DNA from 3 places in the Delftia sp. BGA-UO-ETr-SB1 genome. Region 3 is predicted to be linked to each of the others. Evidence: predicted binding sites of a transcription regulator. Region 3 holds the regulator's gene; each other region holds the start of a gene.

Region 1 (9,789 bases), on a different contig from region 3:
GCAGGGCGGGCGCCGCGCATCCTGGGCTCGCGCACGCTGTTCGTGGCCGACCGCCGAGACGAGGCGCTGCGCTGGGCCGAGGCCGGCCTGCGCCGCGTGGCCCTGCGCCATGCCGCCCAGCCCTCGCAATGGGCGGCCCGCGTCGATCCGCAGGCGCCGCTGGCCGATCTCATCGCCGCCTACGACGTGCATGTGGGCACGCCCGACGAGGTCATCGCCTCGCTGCGCGCCGACACGGCGCTGGCGCGCGTGAGCGACATCGTCTTCCAGGTGCATTCCATCGACCCGCCGCACAACGCCATCCTGCGCTCCATCGAGCTGACGGCCGCCCATGTGGCACCGGCCCTGGGCTGGCGCCGTGCCGATGAGTCCACATCCACGTCCACCCCAGCGCCTTCTTCCCTCCCCGCAGTCCGGGCCGGACTGCTGCAAGCCGCATGACCATGAACACCACCGCAACGCCCCGCTTTCCCGGCGACGTGATCGACCACCTCGCCGACATTACCCCCGGCAGCGCCCTGGACCGCGTGCGCCGCCACCGCACCGAGGCACGCACGCAGGCCCAGCAAAGCTTTGCCGCCCTGTTCACGCCCGCCGAGCCCGTGCCCGGCACGGTCTCGCTGCGCGAGCGGCTGGCCCTGGCCGCCTTCACGGCCGGGCTGCATGGCGAGCCGCGCAGCGCCGTCTTCTATACACGCGCGCTGGCCACCGAGGATGCGGAACTGGCCGCCGTGGTGGCGTCCGAAGTGGTGCGTGGCCGCGCCCAGAGCCTGCAGGCCGGCAGCGGCCCGCACGGCCCTTACGGCAGCTACCCGGCAGGCCCGCTGAGCCGCGAGGACCAGCCCGGCCCCGCCTATGCCGTGGACCCGGCCCACGCCACACTGCTGGGCGCGCGCCTGGCCGCGGCGCTGGCCCATGCCCACCTGCTGGCCTACCACCCGCGCGACGCCAGCGCCGGGGCCCTGCAGGCGCTGCAACAGGCGGGCTGGAGCGAGACGGACATCGTCATCCTGTCCCAGCTGGCGTCCTTCCTGTCCTTTCAGATCCGCGTGGTGGCGGGGTTGCGCGTGCTGGCTGCACGCCCCGCGCCCCAGGCAGCCCATCAACCCACCACCCTGCAAGCCCAGCCATGACCTCAACGAACTCCGCCGCTCCCCAGGTCTTCACCCAGGAACAACTCGACTGGCTGCCATGGATTGAGCCGCTGGAAGAAAGCGAGCTGACCGAACGCCACCATGCAGGCCTGGTCGATGCCTCACGCGCGCAGTCGCCCTACTTCCGCCTGCTGGCGCGCGACCCCGACACGCTGGGCGCACGCACACGCACCGACAAGGACATCTTCTACAACCCCGACGCCGGCCTGCCGCGTGCCGAGCGCGAGCTGGCCGCTGCGGCCACCTCACGCGCCAATGGCTGCATCTACTGCGCCTCGGTGCACGCACGCTTTGCCACGCACTTCTCGCGCAGGGGCGGCGACGTGCAGCGCCTGCTCGACGAAGGCCCGGGCACGGACCTGGGCCCGCGCTGGAACGCCATCGTCACGGCGGCCGTGGCGCTGACCCAGACGCCGCCTGCGCTGGAGCCCGCCCACATCGATGCGCTGCGCACCGCAGGCCTGGACGATGCCGCCATCTCCGATGTGCTGCACGGCACGGCCTTCTTCAACTGGGCCAACCGGCTCATGCTGTCGCTGGGCGAGCCACGGACCACGGCTTGAGGGCGGCCGCCCTCACCACAGCCCCAGCAGCTTCCACCAGACACTGCCGCCCACGGCAAAGATCAGCAGCTCGATCACGCACATGGCCGCGCCCACGCGCCACCAGTTGCCCAGCGTGACGTAGCCGCTGCCGAAGATGATGGGCGAAGTGCCGGTGGCGTAGTGGGTCAGCGTCATCATGATGGCCGAGCCGGCCGTCATCATCAGCATGAAGGGTACGACATAGTCGGCCGGAATCAGCTGCGCGCCCACGGTCAGGAAGGCCAGCATCATCGCGCTGATGTGGGCCGTGGTGCTGGCGAACAGGTAGTGCGAGAACACGAACACGCCCACAAGGATGGCCGCCACCGGCAGCCAGTCCAGGCCGCTGGCGACGATGGCGTTCTTCATGCCCACGGCAAACCAGGACACCACGCCGAGCTTGTTGAGCTGTTCGGCCAGCATGACCAGGGCGCCGAACCACACCAGGGTATCCCAGGCGCTTTTCTCGGACAGCACGTCATCCCAGTCGATGGTGCCCGTGATGATCAGCACGAACAGGCCCAGGAAGGCGACCACGGTGGGGTCCAGCACGAAGGCCGGGCCGAACAGCATCTGCGGCACGTTGGCCCACAGCAGCAGCATCAGGCCGAAGGTGCCCAGCATCACGTGCTCCTTGCCCGACAGCGGCCCCATGCGTGCCATCTCGCTGCGCGCGTACTCCACGGCATTGGGCGTGGCCTTGAGCTCGGGCGGCGACAGCAGATAGATCACCAGCGGCATCAGCAGCAGGCACAGCAGGCCCGGCAGCAGCATGTACAGCGCCCAGGTGGTCCAGCTCAGGTGCAAGGCCTGGCCCGTGGCCTTGGCCACGAAATCCACCACCAGCGGGTTGGGCGCGGTGGCGGTCAGGAACATGGCCGAGGTGATGGGATTGGCGTGGTAGTTGACCAGGGCCAGGTAGGTGCCCACCTTGCCCTGCGTGCCCTTGGCCGGGTCCGACTCGAAGGCATTGGCGATGGACTTCATGATCGGGTGCACGATGCCGCCACCGCGCGCCGTGTTGCTGGGCGTGAACGGTGCCAGCACCAGCTCGCAGATAGCCAGGCCGTAGCCGATGCCGATGGTGCGCTTGCCCAGCAGGGCGATGAACATCAGGCCGATGCGGCTGCCCAGCCCCGTCTTCTTGAGGCCGCGCGAGATCAGGATGGCCACCACGATCAGCCAGATCAGCGGGCTGGAAAAGCTGCTCAGCGCATCGGTGATGGCACCCTTGGACGAGCCGGAGGTGACCTGGGACAGCGAGACGATAACGATGGCCATCAAGGCCATCACGCCAATGGGCATGACCTTGAGGATGATGGCCACGATGGTGGTCAGGAAAATGGCGACCAGCTGCCAGCCCTTGGGCGTCAGCCCCTCGGGCACGGGCATCAGCAGCAGGCCGAACAGCACGGCGGTGGCAATCAGTGCCGGCACCAGCCGGAACGGCACGGCCGCCTTGAAATAGCGGAACAGCGAGGCGATCTTCTCGAGCATGTGGATCCTTTGCGTTGCCGGAGCGGCGCCGAGAGAGCATGGCCTGCCGGGAGCAAAAGCCCACCAGCCTGCACGGGCACTGGCGGCCGCGCCGCATGACTGACATCATGATGCAGTGCAGCATGAGCCCGGCTTCCAGCGGGCGCCTGCGCCACCGAAGTTTGACAGGCATCAAGGCCGGGCCAGTAAACCTAGCGACCCAGGCCACCGAGCCCCGCTCACATGACAGCATCCCCAGACCGGGTGCCTTTTGCCCCGGTGTACCCATGCAGTGAAAAAAGGAGAAAAGCCGACATGCCAGCCAACCGATTCTTGCCCGAGGAATGGGAATGCCGGCTCCAGGAGATCGACCTGGAGATCGCCCGCCACGCCGTCATCTGCAAGATCCCGCTGCTGCAGGCCGGTGTGGTGGAGCGCGTGCTGGCCAATGACGCCAGCGTCTGCGGCGCCGAGCACGAGGCCGCATTCAAGACCCTGCGCGGCCTTCTGTACATGCACTACACCGAGCTGCTGCACATCAGCGAAGTGCTCAGCCCCGAGGTCGCCCAGGAAATTGCCCACCGCGTGCGCCTGCGGCTGGGCCAGCGCATCGGCAACCAGCTGGGCGGCTGATGCCGGGCTGTCCGCCTGGTCTTTGCCCTGGCGCGAGGGCATGAAAAAAGGGCTACGACAGTTGTCGTAGCCCTTTTCAATTTGGTTGCGCGAGAAGGATTTGAACCTCCGACCTTTGGGTTATGAGCCCAACGAGCTACCAGACTGCTCCATCGCGCGGTATTCCAAAATTATAGCAGATTATTCAGCTGCCTTGGCTTCGGCGGCGCCTTCTTCAGCGCGCTCGACCAGTTCCACGAAGGCCATGGGGGCGTTGTCGCCCACGCGGAAGCCCATCTTCAGGATACGGGTGTAGCCACCAGGACGCTTTGCGAAGCGGGGGCCCAGCTCGTTGAAGAGCTTGGTCACGCTGTCGCGGTCGCGCAGGCGGTCGAATGCCAGGCGGCGGTTGGCAACGGTGTCGACCTTGGCCAGGGTGATCATGGGCTCGATCACGCGGCGCAGTTCCTTGGCCTTGGGAACGGTGGTCTTGATGGCTTCGTGCTCGATGAGCGAATTCATCATGTTCTTCAGCATCGCCAGGCGGTGCGAAGAGGTGCGATTGAGTTTGCGGAGGCCGTGACCGTGACGCATGGTGCTTTATTCCTAAAATATGTAATTAGGGCTTGCGCAAACAAGGATGCAAGCCTGGACCCGTTACCGGATCTGCAGCTTGCCTCAACCGAATTTGCGCAAGTTGTTGATTAATTCGTGCAGCCGTATCAGGTACTGCCCGAGGCACTGAGGCTCTCCAAAAAGGAGAGCCTGCAATTATAGTGCTTAGCGCTTTTCCAGGCCAGCAGGCGGCCAGTTCTCGAGCTTCATGCCCAGCGTCAGACCGCGGGAAGCCAGGACTTCCTTGATCTCGTTGAGCGACTTGCGACCCAGGTTGGGGGTCTTGAGCAGCTCGTTTTCGGTACGCTGGATCAGGTCGCCGATGTAGTAGATGTTCTCTGCCTTGAGGCAGTTGGCCGAACGCACGGTGAGTTCCAGCTCGTCCACGGGACGCAGCAAGATGGGATCAAAGGCGGTTGCGGCACCACGGCCACCGGCCGGAGCATCGAAGACGCTGGCGATATCGCCGCCGTCCAGCTGAGCGAACACGGCGAGCTGTTCCACCAGGATCTTGGCGGATGCGCGCACGGCGTCCTCGGCAGTGATCGCACCATTGGTTTCGATCTCCACCACCAGCTTGTCGAGGTCGGTGCGTTGTTCAACGCGGGCCGATTCGACGGCGTAGCTCACGCGCTTGACGGGCGAGAACGAAGCGTCCAGCACAATGCGGCCGATCGACTTCGTGGACTCGTCGCCATAGCGGCGCACGTTGCCGGGCACATAGCCGCGGCCCTTCTCCACCTTGATCTGCATGTCCAGCTTGCCGCCTTGCGACAGGTTGGCGATGACATGATCAGGGTTGATGATTTCCACGTCGTGGGGCGTCTGGATGTCGCGCGCCGTCACGACGCCTTCGCCATCCTTGCGCAGCGAGAGCGTGACCTCATCGCGGTTGTGCAGCTTGAACACCACACCCTTGAGGTTCAGCAGGATGTTGACCACATCTTCCTGGACACCGTCGATGGACGAGTACTCGTGCAACACACCAGCAATCGTCACTTCCGTCGCTGCGTAACCCACCATGGACGAGAGCAGGACACGGCGCAGGGCGTTGCCCAGCGTATGGCCGTAGCCACGCTCAAACGGCTCCAGAACAACTTTGGCGCGATTGTGGCCAAGCTGCTCGACATTGATCGTCTTGGGCTTCAGCAAATTGGTTTGCATGCAGACTTCCTCTCAATACCCCCGGCTCGTTACACCGGTAAGGCTGGTGAAGCACCCCAGCGCGATGCCTCGCGGCTGGGGGACGGTTTTACAGAAATGTCGCTGCGCGGAATTAACGCGAGTACAACTCAACGATCAGGGATTCGTTGATGTCTGCACCGAACTCGTCGCGGTCAGGCGACTTCTTGAACGTGCCTTCAGCCTTGTCGGCAGACACTTCCACCCATGCGGGGAAACCGACTTGACCAGCCAGTTGCAGGGCTTCGACGATGCGGGCCTGCTTCTTGGACTTTTCACGCACGGCGACCACGTCACCCACCTTCACCATGTAGGAAGGGATGTTGACGGATTGGCCGTTGACCGTGATGGCCTTGTGCGACACCAGCTGACGCGCTTCCGAGCGGGTCGAGCCGAAGCCCATGCGGTACACCACGTTGTCCAGACGCGACTCCAGCAGCGACAGCAGATTGGCACCGGTGTTGCCCTTCTTCTTGTCGGCGGCTTCGAAGTAGCGGCGGAATTGCTTTTCCAGCACGCCGTACATGCGCTTGACCTTCTGCTTTTCACGCAGCTGCAGGCCGAAGTCGGAAGTACGCTGACCGGAAGTGCGGCCGTGCTGGCCGGGCTTGGTGTCGAACTTGGACTTGTCGGCGATCGAGCGACGTGCGCTCTTCAGGAACAGGTCAGTGCCTTCACGGCGGGAGAGTTTGGCCTTGGGGCCGATATAGCGTGCCACTTGATTTCCTTTGTGTCATCTGCCGTGCACAAGCACGGGAGCCGCCCGCGATGTTACACATCTGGGCGGCGGTGGGCTTGGTGAAAAAGCTTAGATACGACGGCGCTTTTGAGGGCGGCAGCCGTTGTGGGGAACCGGCGTCACGTCCGCGATGGAAGTGATGCGGATGCCCAGGGCGCCCAGGGCGCGAACCGAGGATTCACGGCCAGGACCGGGACCCTTGATTTCGACGTCCAGGTTCTTGATGCCCTGTTCGATGGCAGCACGACCAGCCACTTCCGAAGCCACCTGGGCAGCGAAGGGAGTCGACTTGCGCGAACCCTTGAAGCCCTGGCCACCCGACGAGGCCCACGACAGAGCGTTGCCTTGGCGGTCGGTGATGGTGATGATCGTGTTGTTGAACGAAGCGTGCACGTGGGCAATGCCGTCCGAAATGTTCTTACGGACTTTCTTGCGAACGCGCTGTGCAGCGTTGTTTGCGGGAGACTTAGCCATAGTGATCTTTCAATCTCTTTATTTCTTCAAAGCCGCGGCACCCTTGCGCGGACCCTTGCGGGTACGTGCATTCGTGCGGGTACGTTGACCACGCATGGGCAGGCCACGACGATGACGGAAACCGCGATAGCAACCGATGTCCATCAAACGCTTGATGTTCATCGTTGTTTCGCGACGCAGATCACCTTCCAGAGTCAGGGAAGTCAGCTGATCACGGATCTTTTCCAGATCACCGTCAGTCAGTTCCTTGATTTTCTTGGAATATGCGATGCCAGCGGCTTCGCAGATCTTGCGTGCAGTGGTGCGACCGATCCCATAGATAGCGGTCAGGCCGATTTCAGCGTGCTGATGCGGCGGGATGTTAATGCCAGCGATACGTGCCATTATTCGTCCTCAAACTTTCCTATCAACCCTGGCGCTGCTTGTGGCGCTGGTCCGTGCAGATCACTCGCACCACACCTTTGCGGCGGATGATCTTGCAGTTACGGCAGATTTTTTTGACCGAAGCCGAAACTCTCATTTCATTCTCCTAAAACTCTACATCCGTTACGGCCTATCGACCGGGAAACATGCCCGCGATGGATAGATCGAGTGGGCGTCTACTAACTCTTACTGGACCCGCCGGCACCGCCGGCCAGGCCCATCACTTAGTTCAATTGCCAAGTGTCGCTTTGAAGTTCGCCTTTTTGAGGAGCGATTCGTACTGTTGCGACATCATGTAGTTCTGCACCTGGGCCATGAAGTCCATGGTCACCACCACAATAATCAGCAGTGATGTGCCACCGAAGTAGAACGGAACGTTGTACTTCAGGATCAGGAACTCGGGCAACAAGCACACGAATGTGATGTACACCGCGCCAGCCAGGGTCAGGCGAACCAGGATCTTGTCAATGTAGCGGGCCGTCTGGTCACCGGGACGGATCCCGGGGATGAAAGCACCACTCTTCTTCAGGTTGTCGGCGGTTTCCCGGCTGTTGAACACCAGGGCCGTGTAGAAGAAGCAGAAGAAGATGATGGCAGTGGCGTAGAGCATCACATAGATCGGCTGACCGGGGGTCAGCGTGCTAGCAATGTCCTTCAGCCAGCGCATGGATTCCCCTGCACTGAACCAGTTCACAACGGTCGCCGGCAGCAAGATGATCGAGGAAGCGAAGATGGGAGGAATGACCCCCGCCATGTTCAGCTTCAGTGGCAAGTGCGAAGACTGGCCACCATACACCTTGTTACCCACCTGACGACGCGCATAGTTCACCAGGATCTTGCGTTGTCCCCGCTCGACAAACACGACGAAGTACGTCACGGCTGCCACCACGAGAACGATGAAGATCGCGGCCAGGATGCTCATGGCACCGGTGCGCACCAGCTCCAGCAGACCACCGATGGAGCTCGGCAGACCTGCGGCGATACCTCCAAAGATGAGGATCGAGATGCCGTTGCCCAGACCACGTTCCGTGATCTGTTCACCGAGCCACATCAGGAACATGGTGCCGGCCGTCAGGCTGACCACCGCCGTGAGGCGGAAGCCGAAGCCAGGGCTCAGAACCAGACCTGCGGAGCTTTCCAGAGCCACGGCAATTCCCAGGGACTGAAAAATCGCCAGGCCCAATGTGCCGTAGCGGGTGTACTGGGTGATCTTGCGACGACCCGATTCACCTTCCTTTTTCAGCTGCTCGAATGTAGGGACCACGTAGGTCATGAGCTGCATGATGATCGATGCCGAGATGTACGGCATGATCCCCAGTGCGAACACCGTGAAGCGCGAGAGCGCCCCACCCGAGAACATGTTGAACAGATTGAGAATGCCGCCCTGCTGGCCATTGAACAGCTGCTGCAGCTGCGCTGGATCGATGCCCGGCACGGGGATATGAGCCCCGATCCGGTAAACGACCAGCGCGAGCAACAGAAAAACCAGACGGCGGCGAAGATCGCCGAATTTTCCGGTTTTTGCAATTTGAGCTGCGCTAGTAGCCACGGATGTCTTCTTTCAGATCATTAATCAGGCGATGCTGCCACCGGCAGCTTCGATGGCAGCCTTGGCGCCGGCGGTAGCGCCGATGCCGTTGAGCTTGACAGCCTTGCTGATTTCACCGCTCTTGATGATCTTGACCACCTTTGCGATTTCACCAACCAGACCGGCTTGCTTCAGAGCTGCCAGATCGACTTCGGCCAGGCCCAGCTGTTCCAGAGCGGACAGGGTCACTTCTGCATTGAACTTCAGCAGATGCGACTTGAAGCCACGCTTGGGCAGACGGCGCTGCAGAGGCATTTGACCGCCTTCGAAGCCCACCTTGTGGTAGCCACCCGAACGCGACTTCTGACCCTTGTGACCACGGCCGGCAGTCTTGCCCAGGCCGGAGCCGATGCCGCGACCGACACGGCGCTTGGCGTGCTTGGAGCCCTCTGCAGGCTTGATGCTATTGAGTTCCATCATCAATCCTTTCAGAGAACTTTGACCAGGTAGCTGATCTTGTTGATCATGCCGCGCACGGCAGGCGTGTCCTGCAGTTCGCTGATGCTGTTCAGCTTGCGCAGGCCCAGGCCACGGACGGTGGCGCGGTGCGATTCCTTGGTGCCAATGGGGCTGCGCACCAGTTGCACCTTCACGGTTTGTTGCGTTGTCATGTGATTGACTCCGATCAGGCGGTGAAGATGTCTTCAACCGACTTGCCGCGCTTGGCTGCCACTTCCGAAGGGGTCGTGGAGTGCTTCAGAGCGTCAAAAGTCGCGCGGACCATGTTGTAGGGATTCGACGAACCATGGCTCTTGGCCACGATGTCGGTGATGCCCAGCACTTCGAAAACGGCGCGCATCGGGCCGCCGGCGATGATGCCGGTACCCTTGGGAGCGGGGTTCAGCATCACGGATGCTGCGCCATGCTGACCCATCACGGTGTGATGGATCGTGCCGTGCTTCAAAGACACCTTGATCATGTTGCGACGGGATTCTTCCATCG
Region 2 (9,789 bases), on a different contig from region 3:
TTCCAGCTCGATGCAATCGCTCTTGCGAACGATGACGAAATAGCCGCCCGTCGGATTCGGCGTTGTCGGCACGAAGACGCTCAGGTATTCGTCACGCAGATAGGCGGCGACCTCTCCGCTGGGCGAGCCGGTGACGAAGGCCACGGTCCAGACGCCTTCGCGCGGCCACTGCACCAGCACGGCGGTGCGAAACGCATTGCCACTGTCCGAGAACACGGTGTCGGACACCTGCTTGACGCTGGAATAGATGGAGCGCACCACGGGAATGCGGCTGACCACCGCATCGCCCCAGGAGACAAGCTTGCGGCCGATGAAGTTGCTGGCCGCAGCGCCAACCACCAGCAGGATCAGCAGCGTGAGCACCACGCCGAAGCCGGGAATGTGGAAACCCAGCAGCCGGTCCGGATGCCAGGCCTCGGGCAGGATGGCCAGCGTCTGGTCCAGCGTGCCGATGATCCAGTTGAGCACGCCCAGCGTGATCACCAGAGGAACAATCACCAGCAGGCCGGCGAACAGCCATTTGCGCAGAGCGGACATGAGAAATGCAAGCCTTGATTAATGGCCCGTGGAGGGTGCGGGAGCAGATGCTGGGGCCGCAGCAGGCGCAGTTGCCGCAGGTGCGGCGGATGCATCCGAGGCCTGGGTGTCTGCCGCTGGAGCCGGCGTGGCGGCGCTCTTGCTGCCGCTGTTCTTGAAGTCGGTCGCGTACCAGCCCGAGCCCTTGAGCTGGAAGCCGGCAGCCGTCAGCTGCTTGGAAAAGGCCTCGGCACCACAGGCCGGGCAGGTCGTCAGCGGAGCATCCGAGATTTTCCGCAGCACGTCCTTGGCATGACCGCAGGAGCCACACTTGTATGCATAAATAGGCATGGCGCTAATGCTTATACGAGAGAAGATGCAAAACTTTCGATTATAGGCATCCGCCCGATACTGCGGCTGCCTTGCCCCCAAAGGCCCAGGCCGGAGAGCCGCAAGCCGCATGCATCAGTCGGTACCTGATGGCCCGAAATGCAAAATGCCAGTCGCGCGGACTGGCATTCCATCAGGGCGGTGCCGGCAAGCCCCGCTGCCGGGGCGCCTGCCGCGTCCATGTTCAGCGCCGTGCCCGGCGCCGCTGCATCCCCATACCGGCCAGCATGACGGCAAGGCCCATCAGCACCAGGGCAGGCACCCCGGTGGCGGGGACCGGCTCCGGCGTCAATGCGGCAGCAACCACCAACTCCTGGTCACGCGAATTGTTGGCCGGCTCCGGGTCCGTGGTTCCACTGACCGCCGTCACCGTGGCTGTCAGGCTGCCCTGCGTGGTGGGCGTGAAGCTCACCGTGCAGGAAATGCTGGCACCCGAGGCCAGCGGCGCGCCAGTCGGCACCGCAGGCGTGCATGAGGTGCTGGCACCTGCCGGCAGCCCTGCGATGGAGCAATTAGCAAAGGCCGCCGCATTGGGGCCGGCATTCGTGCAGACGAACGATCCCTTCACGGGAACACCCACGTTGGCGGTGGCCGGCAGCGTGACGCTGGTGGCCTGCATGTCGGCCCGCTCCACGGGGTTGAAGGGGTGGGCCTTGGTGTTGTTGGCCGGCACCGGATCCACCGTGCTGCTGCTCGCCGTCACCAAGGCCGCGATGGTGCCCGTTGTGGTGGGCGTGAACTGCACTGTGCAGGCGATGCTGCCGCCCGATGCCAATGGCGAGGCCGTGGGCACGCCGGGCGTGCAGGACGTGGTCGCCCCGGCTGGCAGGCCGGAGATCACGCACGAAGCCGCCGTCGCCGCACTGGGGCCGGCATTGGTGCAGCTGAAGCTGCCGGACACCGGCACGCCCACCGTCATGGTCAGGGGAAGCGTGATGGAGGTGGCCTGCATGTCGGCACGCTCCCCGGGGCTGTAGGGGCGCAAGATGGTGTTGTTGGCAGGCACCGGGTCCGGCGTGCCGCTGCTGGCGGAGACCAGGGCCGTGAATGCCCCGCCCGCTGTGGGCGTGAAGCCCACCGTGCAGTCGATGCGGGCGCCCGAGGCCAGCGGCGATCCTGTAGGTACAGCGGGAGTGCAGGACACGGAAGCGCCTGCCGGCAGGCCTGAAATGGCGCACGAGGCTGCCGCCGCAGGGCTGGGCCCCGCGTTGGTGCAGCTGAAGCTGCCGGATGCCGGCGTGCCCACCGCCATGGAGGCCGGCAGGGTCAGCTCCGTGGCCCTCATGTCCGCCGACTCCCCTGGGTTGTAGGGGAAGGACATCGCATTGTTGCTCGGCACCAGATCTGTCGTTGCACTGCCGGCCGTCACCAGTGCCGTGATGGCGCCCGTGACAGCAGGCGTGAAGCCTACCGTGCAGGCGATGCTGTCGCCTGCGGCCAGCGGCGATCCTGTAGGAACAGCGGGAGTGCAGGACACGGAAGCGCCTGCCGGCAGACCTGAAATGGCGCACGATGCTGCCGCCGCAGGGCTGGGTCCCGCATTGGTGCAGCTGAAGCTGCCGGATACCGGCGCCCCCACCGTCATGGATGGCGGAAGATCGACGCTGGTGGCCTGCATGTCGGCCGCTGGCGCAACCGCCAGCACAGCCAGTGTGGCCGGCTGGTTCAGGCCGATCAGGGAGAGGTTGGAAGGACCGTTGGTGAAGCTGCCTGTCGCGGTCGGGCGCACGTCGAGGCTCACCTCGCAGAAGGCGGCGCCCTGGGCCAGGTCTCCGTTGGACACGGTCACGGTGCTGCCGCCTGCTGCCGCCTGCACGGTCGTGCCGGGGCAGGTGGTGCTGGCATTGCCCTCGACGACCAGTCCTGCAGGCAGGTTGTCGGTAAACGACCAGCCTCGCTTGCGCAGCAGATCAGTCGTATTGGTGATGGTCATGGTCAGCCGGGAGACCTGGCCGAGTTGAATGCTGGCAGGCGAGAAGGCCTTGTCCAGCTGCGGCGTGACATCGATGATCTGCGCGTTGTCGATCGACGAATCGTTGCCCATGGAGCTGGTCTGGTCATTGTGCAGAACAAACCCGACAGAGGCTCCGCTGAAGAGCAGGGCTCCGGGAGAGGTCACTGTCTGGGCCCTGGCCGTTTGTATGATCCCAATACCGATAGGCATCGTATTGAACGACACACCATCCACGCATGGATCGACAGCGTTCATGGAGATGGGCAGTTCCGCATTAGCGTCATTGACAAGAGAAAAACGCAGCAACGGAGCGACGAATCCTGACGAGCAGAAGTTCGCCACCACATCGGCACGGGCCGTGAGGAATCTGCTGCCGGAACTTTGCGGAATATTGGCCTTGGTGCGAAAGGCAATTGCGCCAGCAGGATAGGTTCCATTCGCTGTAAGCATCGCCATGACGTGATTTTTGACCGCATCCGCCGCACTCTGGCCCTGATAGCGCCCTGCGACCTCCGCCATCTGCTGCAGGGCGTTCCAATTGCCTTGGGAACCGCAGGCCGCACTCATCGTCGCCGAAGTTGGATCCTGGTTGAAGGACGTGACTATGCCATTGCACTGGTTGGCGCTCATCCGGTACAGGGGGTCGGCGGTATACATCTGCCCCGCAGGGTCCGCGCCCTGGTAGACCAGCAGATCCCGCCCCTCCGTGGTGATGGGGGGTGTCTGCGGGTTTTCGAAGTCCTCGCTCCAGACAATGACCGGCGCGACCGGTATCCTCGGCGCAGCCATTGCCACTTGGCCGCACAGGGCTGGCACAAGCAAGGCGCCTCCAAGCCACCTCCATCGGAACCGGACGCCAGCAACAGGCCGCAGCTTCAGCTGGCGAGCCCTCGCAATCAGTTTGAGTGTTTTCATGACGGTGCTTCCTCCCAAGCGTTTGCTATTCGGAGGTCCACCGTACTGTCACGACCTGTGCTTCAAACCACCCAAGTCAGCATTCCGGGACCTCCACAATCCCAGCCGCCGACTATATAGTTAATGACTATTGATGATTGTCATCAATTGTTTTTACAAATGATGGTGTGACGGCGCTTACCTTTCGGGGCTGAATTCAAGAATGTCTGCACTGCGATTGGCCAGCCACTGCGGCGCCAGTGATCCGGCCACCATCCCCGTCACTGCAGCCAGCAGTCCCGCCAATTGCTGCGGAAATGCCTCGTGCAAAGCCGGCGTGGCCATGAAGACCACCCACACGCCAATGCCCAGTGCCACGGCGCAAATGGCGCCCTGCGTGGTGGCGCGCTTCCAGTACAGCCCGAAGACCAGCGGCACGAAGGCACCAACCAACGGCACCTGGTAGGCGCTGGAGACCAGCTCATAGATGGGCGTTCCTTCCATCTTGATCGAGTAGGCCAGCACGCAGATGCTGAAGACGAGCACGCTGATGCGCATGGCCAGCAGCATTTCCCGGTCGCTGGCCTGGGTGCGGAACTGGCGCCAGATGTTCTCGGTGAAGGTCACGCTGGGCGCCAGCAACGTGGCCGAGGCACAGGACTTGATGGCCGACAGCAGCGCGCCGAAGAACAGCACCTGCATGACGAAGGGCATCTTGTCCATGACCAGGGTGGGCAGCACCTTCTGCGGGTCCTGCTTGAGCAGCTCCGCCGTCTCGCCGGGCATGATGATCAGCGCGCTGGCCACGAGAAACATGGGCACGAAGGCGAAGCAGATATAGGCCGAGCCACCGATGACGGTGCCGCGCGTGGCGGCCTTCTCGCTGTGGGCCGACATCACGCGCTGGAACACGTCCTGCTGGGGAATGGAGCCCAGCATCATGGTGATGGCCGCGCCAAAGAAGAAGAGGATTTCATGCCAGCTGGGCTCGGGCCAGAACTGGAACAGATCGCGGCTCACGGCCAGGTCGATGACCTTGCCGGCACCGCCAGCCATGTCGCTGGCAAACCAGGCCAGCACCACCAGGCCGACGACCAGGATGATCATCTGCAGGAAGTCCGTCACCGCCACCGACCACATGCCGCCGAACAGCGTATAGGCCAGGATGGACACCACACCGATGGCCATGCCCATGGAAATGCTGACCGTGCCGCCCGACAGCAGGTTGAACACCAGGCCCAGGGCCGTGACCTGGGCCGAGACCCAGCCCAGGTAGCTGAGCATGATGATCAGCGAGCAGACGATCTCGATGGACCGGCCATAGCGGTGGCGGTAGTAGTCGCTGATGGTCAGCAGCGTCATGCGGTAGAGCTTGCCCGCGAAGAACAGGCCCACCAGGATCAGGCACATGCCCGCGCCGAACGGGTCTTCGACCACGCCGCGCAGGCCGCCCTCGATGAACTTGGCGGGCACGCCGAGCACGATCTCCGAGCCGAACCACGTGGCAAACGTGGTGGTGATGATCATGTACATGGGCAGATGGCGCCCGGCAATTGCGAAGTCGGCCGTGTTCTTGACCCGCCTGGCCGCCCACAGGCCGATGGCGATGGTCACGAACAGGTAGGCGATCACCATAGAGAGCAGCACGCTGGCACTCCTGTTTCAAAGTGGGAAAAGGGAGAGGTCCGGAAACCCGTCAGTGTTCTCAGTACCAGCGCAGCCGCACCACCAGTTGCAGCAGGATCAGCGCTATGACAAAGCCGATGCCGGCGCTGACGATGGCCTGCAACAGGCGGTTGGTGAGCTTTTGCTGCTGCAGCAGCTCCTTGAGCAGTTCGTCGTGCTCGCCGGAGTTGCGCGTGAGCCGGCGATGGATCAGGCGCGGCAACTCGGGAATGAGCTTGGCATAGCGCGGCGCCTCGGCCAGCAGCTCGCGCCACAGCCGTTGCGGGCCCATCTGGTCCAGCATCCATTTTTCGAGGAAGGGCTTGGCCGTGCTCCACAGGTCCAGGTTGGGGTCCAGCTGGCGCCCCAGGCCTTCGATGTTGAGCAGCGTCTTTTGCAGCAGCACCAGTTGCGGCTGGATCTCGACTTGAAAGCGGCGCGAGGTCTGGAACAGGCGCATCAGCACCATGCCCAGCGAAATCTCGGCCAGCGGACGGTCGAAGTACGGCTCGCAGACGGCGCGGATGGCGGCCTCCAGCTCGTCCACGCGCGTGCTCGGCGGCACCCAGCCGCTTTCGATGTGCAGCTCGGCCACGCGCTTGTAGTCACGGCGGAAGAACGCCGTGAAGTTCTGCGCCAGGTATTCCTTGTCGTACTCGGTCAGCGTGCCGACGATGCCGAAGTCCAGCGAGATATAGCGCCCGAAGGTCTCGGGCTCCAGGCTGACCATGATGTTGCCCGGGTGCATGTCGGCGTGAAAGAAGCCATCGCGAAAGACCTGGGTGAAGAAGATGGTCACGCCGTCGCGTGCCAGCTTGGGGATGTCCACGCCAGCTTCGCGCAGGCGCTCGACGTGGCTGATGGGCACGCCGGTCATGCGCTGCATGACCATCACGTCGTTGCGGCAGAAATCCCAGTACACCTCGGGGATCAGCACCAGGTCCAGCCCTTCCATGTTGCGGCGCAGCTGCGCGGCGTTGGAGGCTTCGCGGATCAGGTCCAGCTCGTCGTGCAGGTAGTTGTCGAACTCGGCCACGACCTGGCGGGGCTTGAGGCGCTTGCCGTCGGCCGACAGGCGCTCGACCCAGCGCGCCATCATGTGCATCAGCGCCAGGTCCTTGTCGATCACGGTCTTCATGCCCGGACGCAGCACCTTGACGGCCACGTCGCGCTGCACGCCGTTGCGGTCGCTGATCACGGCAAAGTGCACCTGGGCGATGGAGGCGCTGGCCACCGGCTCGCGCTCGAAGCTCACGAAGATCTGGTCCAGCTTCTTGCGGAAGGCGCGCTCGATGGTGTCCACCGCAATCTGCGAATTGAAGGGGGGCACGCGGTCCTGCAACCGGGCCAGCTCCTCGGCCACGTCGGGCGGCATCAGGTCGCTGCGCGTGGACAGCACCTGGCCGAACTTCACGAAGATGGGCCCCAGCTCCTCCAGAGCCTCTCGCAGGCGCTGGCCGCGCGGCTTGTCCAGCCGCCGGCCCAGCGTGAGCACCGCGCGTGCGCGGCGCATCCAGGGATGCTCGAAGCTCGACAGCACCAGTTCGTCGAGTCCGTAGCGGAACACCACCCAGAGGATGGTCAGCCCGCGAAGAAACCGGCTCATGGCTTGTCGTTCTCGAAACCGGGCAGGGATACCACGGGGGAACCAACGGGCGCGCTGGCGGGCGCTGCCGCACGTGCGGCCTCGGGGGCGGGGGCATCGGCATCGGGCTTGCCGGCCATGCGGGCGCCCACGAACTGGCGCAGCGCCTGGGCGGCGCTGCGCGCGACCTTGGCCACGGTGTGCGCGGGCGCATCGCCGATGATGCGGGCCAGGTCTTCCTCCACGTCCCATTCGACGTGGTCCACCAGCCAGTTGATGTCGGCGGCCAGTTGCACGTCGCCCTCGATGCGGATGGAGGGCTTGTCGCCGCGCAGGGCCACCTGGGCCAGGGCCAGCGGGGAGGTCTCGGTGACTTCAAGCAGCAGGTCGGGCTGCGCGCCTTCGGGCGCCACGTTGAACAGGCCGGCGGGCGTGATCTGCAGGGCCATGGAGTAGCCGCGCCACTGCACGCGCGCCACGCGGCCCTTTTGCCGCACGAGGCGCTCCATCGCCTCTTTCTCCTGCATCAGCACATGGTTGAGGAACAGCACGAGGCGCTGATGCACCTCGCTGACCAGCCATTGCGGCGGTTGCGGACCGGCCATCACGCGTTCCATGAGACCGTTCAGAAAAGAAAAAGGGGACTGTGTTGCCATAGTCCCCGATTATTCCCGAAGTGAGAGGATGCGGCCGACGCAAATCCGGTCGAGACAAGTGGCCAGCCCATGGCGTGACCCCCTGTCGCATCCCTGGCTTGCGCCGGTCCTCTGCAAATTACTTACTGCAGTGCCTGGACGCCGGCGACCAGCCAGCCGCTGCTGCCGCTCTTGGGCTTGGTCATGTTCCAGACCTCGCGGAAGGGCGTGGGGCCTGCCGAGGCGTCCTCGCGGATCATTCCCGAGAATTCCACGCTGGCCATATAGTCATTGCCCAGATCCTCGATGCCCAGCAGTTGGGCATCGATCATGACCACGTCAGTCTGGTTGGGCTGGCCAGGGCGCTGCACTTCGCGCTCGCTGAGCTGGCCACGGATCTCGGTCAGCATCTCGTCGGTCATCATGGCGCGCAGCGAAGCGATGTCCGAGCGGTCCCATGCCGATTGCAGGGTGACGAAGTTGCGCTTGGCAGCCGTCAGGAAGCCTTCGGTATCGAAGCCTTCAGGCACACCCCAGTTCTGCGAGCCTGCCAGGGCAGAGCCGATCTGCACGCCGGAACCCGAGGCCAGGGCGGCCGGCTGGTGGTTCTGCTCCCAGGGACGGGCCGAGGCGTCGTTGCCGACCTTCTCGGGGTTGTACTGGCGTGCCAGCGGTGCGCTGTCCACGTTGCCACCCATGTTGCCCGCGCCCGCAGGGGCCGCGTTCTGGAAGGCGAAGGGGCTGGACGATGCCTGCTGCGCGCCGGCCGCTGCACGGCGCGAGCGCATGACCATGCCCACCACGACCATGATGACCAGGGCCAGCAGGGCGATCAGCAGGAACTGGCCGAAGGCGGCGCCCAGGCCCAGCGAGTGGGCCAGCCAGGCCAGGCCCAGGCCGGCGGCCAGGCCGCCGAGCATGGCGCCCCAGGGCTTCTTGGCCGGAGCGGCCGCAGGCGGCGTGGCAGGCTTGCCCGCAGCGTTCTGTGTGGCGGCGTTCTGCGGCGGCGTGTTCTGCGCCGGCGCGCGCGTAGCTTCACGCTGCGTCACATTGCTCGACTGCTTGCCCACCGATCCGCCACCGCCCATGCGCTTGGCGTCGGCCGTGCCGTGGACCACCACCAGCATCGCGACCAAGACCATAGACCATAGCTTTTTCATGTCATCTCCTCGAATAATCGTGTTGCCGTCACCTCACCGAACGCCTCACGCGCTCAGCACTTGATTCCCACATGCAGGGCCGCAATGCCGCCCGTCATGTTGTGATAGTCCACATGGCCGAAGCCGCATTCCTGCATCAGGCGCTTGAGATCCTCCTGGCCGGGGTGCATGCGGATGGACTCGGCCAGATAGCGGTAGCTGGCGTCATCGCCCGCCACGAGCTTGCCCATGGCCGGAAGAATCTTGAAGGAGTACCAGTCGTAGGCTTTCTCCAGGGGCTTGGCCACCTTGGAGAACTCCAGCACCAGCAGCTTGCCGCCGGGGCGCAGGACACGGTTCATTTCCTTGAGCGCCGCATCCTTGTGGGTCATGTTGCGCAGGCCGAAGGCCACGCTGACCAGATCGAAATGGTTGTCGGGAAACGGCAGAGCCTCGGCATCGCAGACCATGGTGGGCAGGATGACGCCCTTGTCGATCAGGCGGTCGCGGCCCACGCGCAGCATGGCTTCGTTGATATCGGTGTGCACCACCTGGCCGGTGGAGCCGACCTTCTTGGCGAAGGCCAGGGCCAGATCGCCCGTGCCACCCGCGATGTCCAGCGCCTTGTCGCCTTCCTTGAGGTTGGCCACCATCACCGTATAGGCCTTCCAGGCACGGTGCAGACCACCCGACATCAGGTCGTTCATGACGTCGTAGCGCGAAGCGACCGAGTCGAACACGCCGCGCACGCGGCTGGCCTTCTCGCGCTCGTCCACCGACTGGAATCCGAAATGTGTGGTGCTCATAACAACGATGCTAAGCAAGCAGTAGTAATGCGTACAGCGACAACCCCGTGTGGCCACGGGCTTTGCCGGGCAAGGGTTATCAAGAACAAACAGCTTGAAACGCATTCAAACAAAGACTTTCAAGCTATTTTAAATATAGCACCACCCCCAATAACCCTGTGCCGTACAGAGGTCCGGAATGTGGTGCGAGGGGAACGGCGCCATA
Region 3 (9,789 bases):
GGTGCTGGTGCTGGCCATCCTTGCGGCCCTGTGGTGGGCCGTGTATCGCGGGCAGTTCGAGAGTGTGGAGCAAGAGGGTGAGCGCATTCTTCGGGACGATTGACGTGGGTCAACACGCCCGGGAGCGAAGAACGTAACACTTTGATAGCAATCTAAGGGGTGCACGATGGATAGTTCAAATAAAAACGCTGTCTATTACGACGATTCCGTCGTAAGGCAGTTCTCTATCATGGCCGTCGTCTGGGGGGTGGTAGGCATGGCTGTCGGGGTGTTGATCGCCTCGCAGCTGGCCTGGCCGGAACTCAACTTCGGCATTCCATGGCTGAGCTACGGACGCCTGCGTCCGCTGCACACGAACGCCGTGATCTTTGCCTTTGGCGGATCGGCGCTGTTCGCAACCAGCTACTACGTGGTGCAGCGCACCTGCCAGACGCGGCTGTTCATGCCCAAGCTGGCCAGCCTGACCTTCTGGGGCTGGCAGATCGTCATCGTCGCCGCCGCCATCAGCCTGCCGCTGGGCTACACCCAGGGCAAGGAGTACGCCGAGCTGGAGTGGCCGATCGACCTGCTGATCGCCGTGACCTGGGTCTCGTATGCCATCGTGTTCTTCGGAACCATCGGCATCCGCAAGGTCCGTCACATCTATGTGGCCAACTGGTTCTTCGGCGCCTTCATCATCGCCGTGGCACTGCTGCACATCGTCAACAGCGCGGCCATTCCGGCCGGCTGGATGAAGAGCTACTCGGCCTACGCCGGCGTGCAGGACGCGATGGTGCAGTGGTGGTACGGCCATAACGCCGTGGGCTTCTTCCTGACCGCAGGCTTCCTGGGCATGATGTATTACTTCATCCCCAAGCAGGCTGGCCGTCCGGTCTACAGCTACCGCCTGTCCATCGTCCACTTCTGGGCGCTGATCTTCACATACATGTGGGCGGGTCCTCACCACCTGCACTACACCGCGCTGCCCGACTGGACGCAGTCCGTGGGCATGGTGTTCTCGCTGATCCTGCTGGCTCCCAGCTGGGGCGGCATGATCAACGGCGTGATGACGCTGTCGGGCGCATGGCACAAGCTGCGCGACGACCCCATCCTGCGCTTCCTGATCGTGTCGCTGTCGTTCTACGGCATGTCCACGTTCGAAGGTCCGATGATGTCCATCAAGACCGTCAACGCGCTGTCGCACTACACGGACTGGACCGTGGGCCACGTTCACTCGGGCGCCCTGGGCTGGGTGGGCCTGATCACCATGGGCTCGCTGTACTACCTGATCCCGCGCCTGTTCGGCAAGACCAAGATGCACTCGGTGGGCGCCATCGAACTGCACTTCTGGATGGCCACCATCGGCATCGTGCTGTACATCGCCGCGATGTGGATCGCCGGTGTGATGCAGGGCCTGATGTGGCGCGCCGTCAATCCCGATGGCACGCTGACCTACACCTTCGTCGAAAGCGTCAAGGCCAGCTATCCGTTCTACGTGATCCGCGTGGCCGGTGGCCTGCTGTACCTGGGCGGCATGCTGGTCATGCTGTGGAACACCTGGAAGACCGCGATCTCGGGCCGTTCGGTGAAGGTGGCCGTGCCTGCCGTCGTGGCCCACGCCTGAGCGTCTAGGAGCATTACTCATGTCCGATCACAACAATAGCGCTCCCAAGAGCTTTTCCCACGAGAAGGTGGAAACCAACAATTTCCTGCTGATCGTGCTGACCCTGCTGGTGGTAGCCGTCGGCGGCATGGTGGAAATCGTTCCGCTGTTCTTCCAGAAGTCGACCACGGAAGCGGTGGCGGGCCTCAAGCCCTACACGCCGCTGCAGCTGATGGGCCGCGACGTCTATCTGCGCGAGGGCTGCTACAACTGCCACTCGCAGATGATCCGCCCCTTCCGCGCCGAGACCATGCGCTACGGCCACTACTCGGTGGCTGGCGAGTTCGTCTATGACCACCCCTTCCAGTGGGGTTCCAAGCGCACGGGTCCCGACCTGCACCGCGTGGGCGGCAAGTACAGCGACGAATGGCATCGCATCCACCTGAACAACCCGCGCGACGTGGTGCCCGAGTCCAACATGCCTGCCTACACCTGGCTGGAAAAGAACAAGGTGGATGACACCGTGGTCGCCCAGCACATGAGCGCGCTGCGCAAGGTGGGCGTGCCCTACAGCGACGAGGAAATCAGCGGCGCTGCCGAGCAGGTCAAGGGCAAGACGGAAATGGACGCCGTCATCGCCTACCTGCAGGTCCTGGGCCGTTCGGTCAAGTAAAGGAGAGCGACATGGACATCACCACCATGCGCATCGTGGCCACGCTGGCCTCGCTGGCCTGCTTCATCGGCATCTGGTGGTGGGCGTTCGCCCGCCGCAACCAGGCCCGTTTCGACGAGGCCGCCCAGCTGCCGTTCGAGCAAGACTGAGTCCCTCCACCAGAACGAGAACTTCCCATGAGCGATTTCGTAAACAACTTCTGGTCGATCTATGTCACGGCGATCACGCTGGGCGGCATCATCGGCTGCCTGCTGCTGCTGTATCTCACCGCACGCAAGAAGGTGGTCCCCTCGGCCGACAACACCACGGGCCACGTCTGGGACGAGGACCTGCGCGAGCTGAACAACCCCATGCCCAAGTGGTGGATGTGGCTGTTCATCATCACCTCGGTGTTCGGCTTCGCCTACCTGGCGGCCTATCCGGGCCTGGGCTCGTTCGCGGGCAAGCTGGGCTGGACGCAGCTGGGCGCCTATGAAAACGAGATGGCCAAGGCCCGCGCGGACCTGGAGCCGCTGTACGCCAAGTTCACGAGCATGAGCACCGAAGACATGGCCAAGGACCCCCAGGCCATGGCCATCGGCGAGCGCCTGTTCATGAACAACTGCGCACAGTGCCACGGCTCGGATGCACGCGGCGGCAAGAGCTTCCCCAACCTGACCGATGGCGACTGGCTGCATGGCGGCACGCCCGAGAAGATCAGGGAAACCATCACGGGCGGCCGCATCGGCATCATGCCGCCCATGGCCGCTGCCGTCGGCACGCCCGACGATGTGCGCAATCTCTCGCACTATGTGCTGAGCCTGTCGGGCAGCCCGCACGACTCGCTCAAGGCTTCGCTGGGCAAGTCCAAGTTCACGGCCTGCGCTGCCTGCCACGGCATGGACGGCAAGGGCAACCAGGCCCTGGGCGCGCCCAACCTGACCGATGACATCTGGCTGCACGGCTGGGGCGAGGCCGCCATCACGGCCATGATCAACAACGGCAAGCACAACGAGATGCCTGCCCAGAAGGACAAGCTGACCGAGGCGCAGATCGCGGTGCTTGCTTCCTATGTCTGGGGCATGTCGCACAAAGACGGCGCAGTCCGTCAGTAAGCACGGGGGCGGCGCTGCGGCGCCGCCTTTTTGCGTTTTGAGTTTTCAGATATTTCAAAAAAACAAAGGAACCCACCATGAAGCCCGAGAGCGGGGATGACACCGGGAAGCCTCCCCGCAAAGTCATTCCGATCACGCCGGCCACGCCTGATCCGGGCGAGCTGGTGTCGATGTTCGAGTCGGAAAAGAAGGTCTACCCGCGCTCCATCAGCGGTGTCTTCGCACGCTGGCGATGGGCCCTGGTGTTTCTTACCCAACTGGTTTTCTACGGCCTGCCCTGGCTGGAGTGGGGCCAGCGCCAGATGGTGCTGTTCGACCTCGGAACGCGGCGCTTCTATCTCTTCGGGCTGGTGCTGTACCCGCAGGACTTCATCTACCTGGCGGGCCTGCTGATCATCTCGGCGCTGGCATTGTTCCTGTTCACGGCCGTGGCCGGGCGCCTGTGGTGCGGCTTCTCGTGCCCGCAGACGGTCTATACCGAGATCTTCATGTGGGTGGAGCGCAAGGTCGAAGGCGACCGCAGCGCGCGCATGCGGCTGGACAAGAACGGCTGGACCTTCGAGAAGGCCTGGAAGAAGTCGCTCAAGCAGTTGCTGTGGATCGCCATTGCGCTGTGGACCGGCTTCACCTTCGTGGGCTACTTCGTGCCCATCCGCGAACTGGGCGGCGAGCTGCTGGCGCTGCAGGGCAGCTGGCAGATGTTCTGGGTGCTGTTCTACGGCTTTGCCACCTATGGCAACGCGGGCTACATGCGCGAGCAGGTCTGCAAGTACATGTGCCCCTATGCGCGCTTTCAGAGCGCCATGTTCGACCGGGACACCATGATCGTCAGCTACGACACGGGCCGGGGCGAGCCGCGTGCGCCGCGCACCAAGAAGGTGGACTACAAGGCCCAGGGCCTGGGCGACTGCATCGACTGCAAGATGTGCGTGCAGGTCTGCCCCGTGGGCATCGACATCCGCAACGGCCTGCAATACGAATGCATTGGCTGCGGCCTGTGCATAGACGCCTGCAATTCCATCATGGACAAGATGGAGTACCCGCGCGGCCTGATCCGCCTGACCACGCAGAACGCCATGGCCGGCCTGTGGCGGCGTGCCCAGGTGCTGCGCCGCATCTTCCGTCCGCGCGTGCTGATCTACTCGGCCGTGCTGATCGGCTTGAGCGTGGCCATGATCGTGAGCCTTGCGCTGCGCCAGTCGGTCAAGGTGGACGTGATCCGCGACCGCGCCTCGCTGTCGCGCATCGTGGCGGGCGGCAAGCTGGAGAATGTCTACCGCCTGCAGATCATGAATGCCACCGAGCAGGCCCAGCGCTACCGCATCAGCGCCCATGGCCTCGATGGGCTGGAGCTGGCGTCCGAGCAGGAAGTCGAGGTCGGCCCGGCCGAGACGCGCGGCATTGCGGCGCGCCTGCAGATTCCCTACGGTTCGGCCGAGCCGGGCTCGCACACCGTATTCTTCGATATCGATGCCGTGCATTCAGGCGCGGGACGCGCGTCCGAAAAGGCCGTCTTCCTGGTGCCCCGGTGATGTTCCTGGCAGGCGCGGCACGGTCCGCGCCTGCCGCCTGAAAGAAAGAGGTTTCCCATGTCTTCCAGTCCCGCAGTGTCCGCGCCCGCGCAGGCTCCCTCGCACCCCGACGCCGGCAAGCCCTGGTGGAAGTTCGGCCATGTCTGGCTGGTGGTGGCCGGCCCGGCGGCCGTGGTGGTCGCTGCCGTGATCACGGCCATCATCGCCATCAATGGCGCCGATCCCGTGATCGACCCCGACTACTACCGCAACGGCATCACGATCAACGAGCGTGCCGATGGCATGCGCGAAGTGCCCAAGAGCATGGCGCCCGCCGTCACCGGCCGCAACCATGCGGCCACGCCCGCGCACGATCACCCCACGGACCGCTGATCGCCGTGCACCCCTGCAAGAGGCCGCAGTCGCGGCCTTTTTGCATGGCGGATCGCATCTCCGGCATGCGCGACGGGTGAGGGTTTCCTACAGGCGTGCAGGGCGCTGCGGGGCTTGGCGCCATGCGTTGGCGCGGCGCACAATGAAGGCGACCCCTCGACAGCACAAGGAGATCGCTGATGTTGGCCCAACGCTGGATGTGGATTGCCTGGCCTGCCTTTCTGGCAGCCGCCGTGATGGAGATGCTGGTTTTTGCCTTTGTGGACCCGCTGGAGCTGCATTGGCTCGGCGACCTGGGCTGGTCGCGCCAGGGCATCTACACGCTGGCCTTCTTCGCCTTCTGGGGCGTGACCATGCTCTCCAGCCTGATGACCACCATGCTGGGCCGCTCGGCCCGCGATCTCAATGACGGCGTGGTCTCCGAGCCCGACCCGGACCTGGCCATGCAGGGGCTGGGGCGGGACTGAGCGAGAGCCCGCCGCAATGAACAAGGCCCGCTGTCGCGGGCCTTGTTCATTGGCGGATGAATGCTTGCCGCCCTCGCAGGCTCACTGGCACTGCTGGCTGTTGACGATGCGCTTGAGCGCCTCCGTGTCCAGGATGCGCAGATGGCGCTGGCGCACCTCGATGATGTTGTCGTCCGCGAACTTGGAGAAGGTGCGGCTCACCGTCTCCAGCTTCAGGCCCAGGTAGCTGCCGATTTCCTCGCGCGTCATGCGCAGCACCAGTTCCGACTTGGAAAAGCCCCGCGCATGCAGGCGCTGCACCAGGTTGAGCACGAAGGCGGCCAGGCGCTCCTCGGCGCGCATGCTGCCCAGCAGCAGCATCACGCCGTGTTCGCGCACGATCTCGCGGCTCATGACCTTGTGCACATGGTTTTGCAGGGCCGTGACCTCGCGCGACAGGTCTTCCAGCTTGTCGAAGGGCATGACGCAGACTTCGGCGTCTTCCAGCGCGACGGCATCGCAGGTGTGGTGGTCGTTGACGATGCCGTCCAGGCCGATGATCTCGCCGGCCATCTGAAAGCCCGTGACCTGGTCGCGTCCGTCCTCGGTGGCCACGCAGGTCTTGAAGAAGCCGGTGCGGATGGCGTACAGCGAGGTGAATGTCTCGCCGTTGCGAAACAGCAGGCCTCCGCGCTTGACCTTGCGGCGCGTGGCCACGATGTCGTCGATGCGCTGCATCTGCTCGGCATCCAGGCCCATGGGCATGCACAGTTCGCGCAGGTTGCAGTTGGAGCAGGAGGCTTTGATGGTCTGAAGGTTCATGGAGTGATAAACATCAGCGGCACACAGCGTGCCGGCGGTGACCTCGTGGATTGCGATGAGTTGGATCAAATTGTCGCAGCAGTCCCTCAAACAACTCTTGATATGAGTCAAGGACATGACCGATGTGCTGCGGCACAGTCGAGGTATTAGAGGAAAAAACCCATGACCGCTGTCACCCCAGAGCTGCTGCGTCGCTTTGACGTACCGGGGCCCCGATACACCTCGTTCCCTACCGCCGACCGCTTTGTCGAGGCCTTTGGTGCAGAGGACTATATCCTGGCGCTGCAACAACGCAAATCGAGTACCGCAGCGCGTGCCATGCCTTTGTCGCTGTATGTGCACGTGCCCTTTTGCGAGTCGCTTTGCTACTACTGCGCCTGCAACAAGATCGTGACGCGCCACCACGATCGCGCCGCCGTCTACCTGGACTACCTGGCGCGCGAGATGGCCTTGCACACGGCCCATTGCGGCAAGGGCCAGACCGTCAGCCAGCTGCACCTGGGCGGCGGCACGCCCACCTTCTTCTCCGACGACGAGCTGCGCACGCTGATGGGCCTGTTGCGCGAGCATTTCAAGCTGGAGCCGGGTGGCGAGTACTCCATCGAGGTCGATCCGCGCACCGTCAGCGTCGAGCGCCTGGCCGTGCTCAAGGAGCTGGGCTTCAACCGCCTGAGCTTCGGCGTGCAGGACTTCGACGAACAGGTGCAGATCGCCGTGCACCGCGTGCAGCCGGCAGAGCAGGTGTTCGAGCTGGTGGCGGCCGCGCGGCAGCTGGGCTTTGCCTCCATCAACGTGGACCTGATCTACGGCCTGCCCAAGCAGACGCCCGAATCCTTCGAGCGCACGCTGGCCCAGGTCAACGCGCTGCGGCCCGACCGCATCGCGCTCTATGCCTATGCCCACCTGCCCGAGCGCTTCAAGCCGCAGCGGCGCATTGCGGCCGAGGATCTGCCCCAGGGGGCCGACAAGCTGGCCATGCTGTCGCGTTCCATCGCCGCGTTCATGGACGGTGGCTATGTCTACGTGGGCATGGACCACTTCGCCCTGCCCGAGGACTCGCTGGCCGTGGCCAAGCGCCAGGGCCGGCTGCACCGCAACTTCCAGGGCTACAGCACCCAGCCCGACTGCGACCTGATTGCGCTGGGCGTGTCGGCCATCGGCAAGGTGGGTGCCAGCTACAGCCAGAACGCCAAGACGCTGGAGGAGTACTACGACGCCATCGACGCCAGCCACCTGCCCGTGGTGCGGGGCCTGGCGCTGTCGCGCGACGACCTGGTGCGCCGCGCCGTCATCATGGCCATCATGTGCCAGGGCGCCGTGCTGTTCGAGCCCATGGAGCAGGCATGGCTGCTGGGCTTTCGCGAGTACTTCGCGCCCGAGATGGCGGCCCTGGAGGACCTGCAGGCCAAGGGCCTGGTGCAGATCAGCGACGAGGGCTTCCAGGTCACTCCCATGGGCTGGTACTTCGTGCGCGGCGTGGCCATGCTGTTTGACCGATATCTGCAGGCGGACAAGAACCGGGCGCGGTTTTCGAGGATCATCTAGGCCCCATGCTGTTGTCGCTGCTCTGGACCGCTTTGATCATGGGGCTCGTCGGCGGGCCCCATTGCCTTGCCATGTGCGCTGCGCCCTGCGGCGTGGTCACGGGTGGGGCGGGGCAGGGCGGCGGCTCGCAGGTGGTGGCAGTGCATGGATTGCAAAGCCGGCTGTGGCTGCGCACGGCGCTGTTCCACGGCGGCCGTCTGGCCGGCTATGCCAGCCTGGGCGCTGCCTCGGCCCTGGCCATGGAGAGCCTGTCCTGGATCACCAGCCAGACCACGGCGCTGCAGCCGTTCTGGACGCTGACCCATGTCGCCGTGATGGCCTGGGGCCTTGCCATGATGGTGCAGGCCCGCCAGCCCGCCTGGCTGGAGTCTGCCGGCCGCGCTGCCTGGCGGCGCGTGCAGCCCTGGGTGTCGGCGCCGGGCGGCACGTTGGCGGCAGGCTATGCCTGGGCGCTCATGCCTTGCGGACTGCTGTATTCGGCCGTGCTGGTCGCCGCGCTCAGCGGCGGCCCGTTGCAGGGCGCGCTGGCCATGGCGGCCTTTGGCGTGGGCAGCGGGCTGTGGCTGGTGGCCGGCCCCTGGCTGTGGCGGCTGGGCCGGCAGCGCCTGAACGGCCTGCGCGCCGAATGGGGCACGCGCCTGGCCGGCCTGATGCTGGTGGGCGTGGCCGTCTGGGCGCTGTGGATGGACCTGATCTACAAGCCCAGCCTCTGGTGCCGTTGAGCAACAGCTGAGGCCAGACTTGGCACCTGGGGCCGCGGATTGGCTGCGAGGCCCTCAGAACTGGAGATAATGCCCGAATCATCGGCTTACATATTGCCGATTCCTTCAGCCTCGGGGCCGTTGCCGCGCGTGAACCATTCCGTCCTCATCGATATCCGAGACCTCCGTCCGGGCATGTTTGTCCAGCTCGATGTTGGGTGGCTGAACCATCCCTTTCCGGTCAGCAGCTTCAAGATCACCTCCAGCGCACAGATCCAGACCCTGAAATCCCTGGGCCTGGAGGTGGTGCGCTGTGTCCCGCACAAAAGCGACACCTGGCCCGCCGAGGTGCGCACCCCGCCGCCGCAGGAGCTGCCGCCCGTCGTGGTGGCCCCCGAGCCTGCACCCACCGAACCTGCGCCAGCACCGCTGCTGCTGTCCGTGCCCGACTGGCGCGGCCGGCTGGAGGACTGCAATGCGCGCTTTCAGAAGGTGGAGCGCGGCTATGTGGCCATAGAGACCACCATCGCCAGCGCGCCCGAGCAGGCGCGCATGCCCACCGAGGCCCTGGTCGATGGCTGCCTGGCCGAACTGGCGGGCCCGCAGGACGTGGCCATTCACCTGCTGTCCGATGGCGTGGGCAGCAGCCAGAGCGTGCATGCCGTCAACGTGACCGTGCTCAGCCTGCTGCTGGGCCGGGCCCTGGGCCTGCAGGAATCGCTGCTGCGCGACCTGGGCCTGGCGGCGCTGCTGCATGACGCGGGCAAGCCCGTGGCCGGTGTCGAAGGCATGCACGGCCTGGCCCTGGAGCCTTCCGTGCCCGACGCCCTGCGCGAGCGCTACGAGCGCCATGTGGGCGAATCCGTGGCCATTGCCATGCGCATGGGCCTGTCGGCCCAGGTCACCACGGCCATCGCCCAGCACCATGAATGGGCCGACGGCACGGGGTTCCCGCTGAGCCTGGTGGCCGAAGACATGGAACTCACGGGCCAGATCCTGGCCCTGGTCAACAGCTACGACCG

The links. The regulator FNR, encoded in region 3, switches genes on or off when oxygen is low (the NO sensors DNR and NnrR bind a similar motif). The targets are predictions, from matches to a motif close to TTGATNNNNATCAA.
Region 1: AC57B5_RS16735 (DASS family sodium-coupled anion symporter) is a predicted target of FNR. The motif match lies at 3,397-3,410, and genes of this name have one in related genera.
Region 2: AC57B5_RS24745 (DUF7933 domain-containing protein) is a predicted target of FNR. The motif match lies at 3,906-3,919, and genes of this name have one in related genera.

The regions. Positions count from the first base shown of each region.
Region 1 covers NZ_JCAQOW010000005.1:1,456,495-1,466,283, forward strand. Annotated here, with positions in the region: gene AC57B5_RS16720 (putative FMN-dependent luciferase-like monooxygenase) at 1-441, shown strand, start outside; gene AC57B5_RS16725 (CMD domain protein) at 438-1,133, shown strand; gene AC57B5_RS16730 (alkylhydroperoxidase domain protein) at 1,130-1,717, shown strand; gene AC57B5_RS16735 (DASS family sodium-coupled anion symporter) at 1,730-3,235, opposite strand; gene AC57B5_RS16740 (hypothetical protein) at 3,530-3,847, shown strand; tRNA gene AC57B5_RS16745 (tRNA-Met) at 3,930-4,006, opposite strand; gene rplQ (50S ribosomal protein L17) at 4,028-4,420, opposite strand; gene AC57B5_RS16755 (DNA-directed RNA polymerase subunit alpha) at 4,607-5,605, opposite strand; gene rpsD (30S ribosomal protein S4) at 5,718-6,341, opposite strand; gene rpsK (30S ribosomal protein S11) at 6,432-6,836, opposite strand; gene rpsM (30S ribosomal protein S13) at 6,855-7,220, opposite strand; gene rpmJ (50S ribosomal protein L36) at 7,243-7,356, opposite strand; gene secY (preprotein translocase subunit SecY) at 7,489-8,808, opposite strand; gene rplO (50S ribosomal protein L15) at 8,833-9,264, opposite strand; gene rpmD (50S ribosomal protein L30) at 9,276-9,458, opposite strand; gene rpsE (30S ribosomal protein S5) at 9,473-9,789, opposite strand, start outside.
Region 2 covers NZ_JCAQOW010000006.1:1,312,822-1,322,610, reverse strand. Annotated here, with positions in the region: gene AC57B5_RS24755 (DUF502 domain-containing protein) at 1-537, opposite strand, end outside; gene AC57B5_RS24750 (FmdB family zinc ribbon protein) at 556-867, opposite strand; gene AC57B5_RS24745 (DUF7933 domain-containing protein) at 1,091-3,775, opposite strand; gene AC57B5_RS24740 (high affinity choline transporter 1) at 3,953-5,401, opposite strand; gene ubiB (ubiquinone biosynthesis regulatory protein kinase UbiB) at 5,460-7,025, opposite strand; gene AC57B5_RS24730 (ubiquinone biosynthesis accessory factor UbiJ) at 7,022-7,660, opposite strand; gene AC57B5_RS24725 (Tim44 domain-containing protein) at 7,783-8,799, opposite strand; gene ubiE (bifunctional demethylmenaquinone methyltransferase/2-methoxy-6-polyprenyl-1,4-benzoquinol methylase UbiE) at 8,853-9,584, opposite strand.
Region 3 covers NZ_JCAQOW010000004.1:158,431-168,219, forward strand. Annotated here, with positions in the region: gene ccoS (cbb3-type cytochrome oxidase assembly protein CcoS) at 1-103, shown strand, start outside; gene ccoN (cytochrome-c oxidase, cbb3-type subunit I) at 167-1,603, shown strand; gene ccoO (cytochrome-c oxidase, cbb3-type subunit II) at 1,623-2,255, shown strand; gene AC57B5_RS01230 (cbb3-type cytochrome oxidase subunit 3) at 2,267-2,404, shown strand; gene ccoP (cytochrome-c oxidase, cbb3-type subunit III) at 2,432-3,349, shown strand; gene ccoG (cytochrome c oxidase accessory protein CcoG) at 3,427-4,881, shown strand; gene AC57B5_RS01245 (FixH family protein) at 4,939-5,253, shown strand; gene AC57B5_RS01250 (hypothetical protein) at 5,433-5,720, shown strand; gene fnr (fumarate/nitrate reduction transcriptional regulator Fnr) at 5,802-6,521, opposite strand; gene hemN (oxygen-independent coproporphyrinogen III oxidase) at 6,684-8,066, shown strand; gene AC57B5_RS01265 (sulfite exporter TauE/SafE family protein) at 8,072-8,788, shown strand; gene AC57B5_RS01270 (cyclic di-GMP phosphodiesterase) at 8,858-9,789, shown strand, end outside.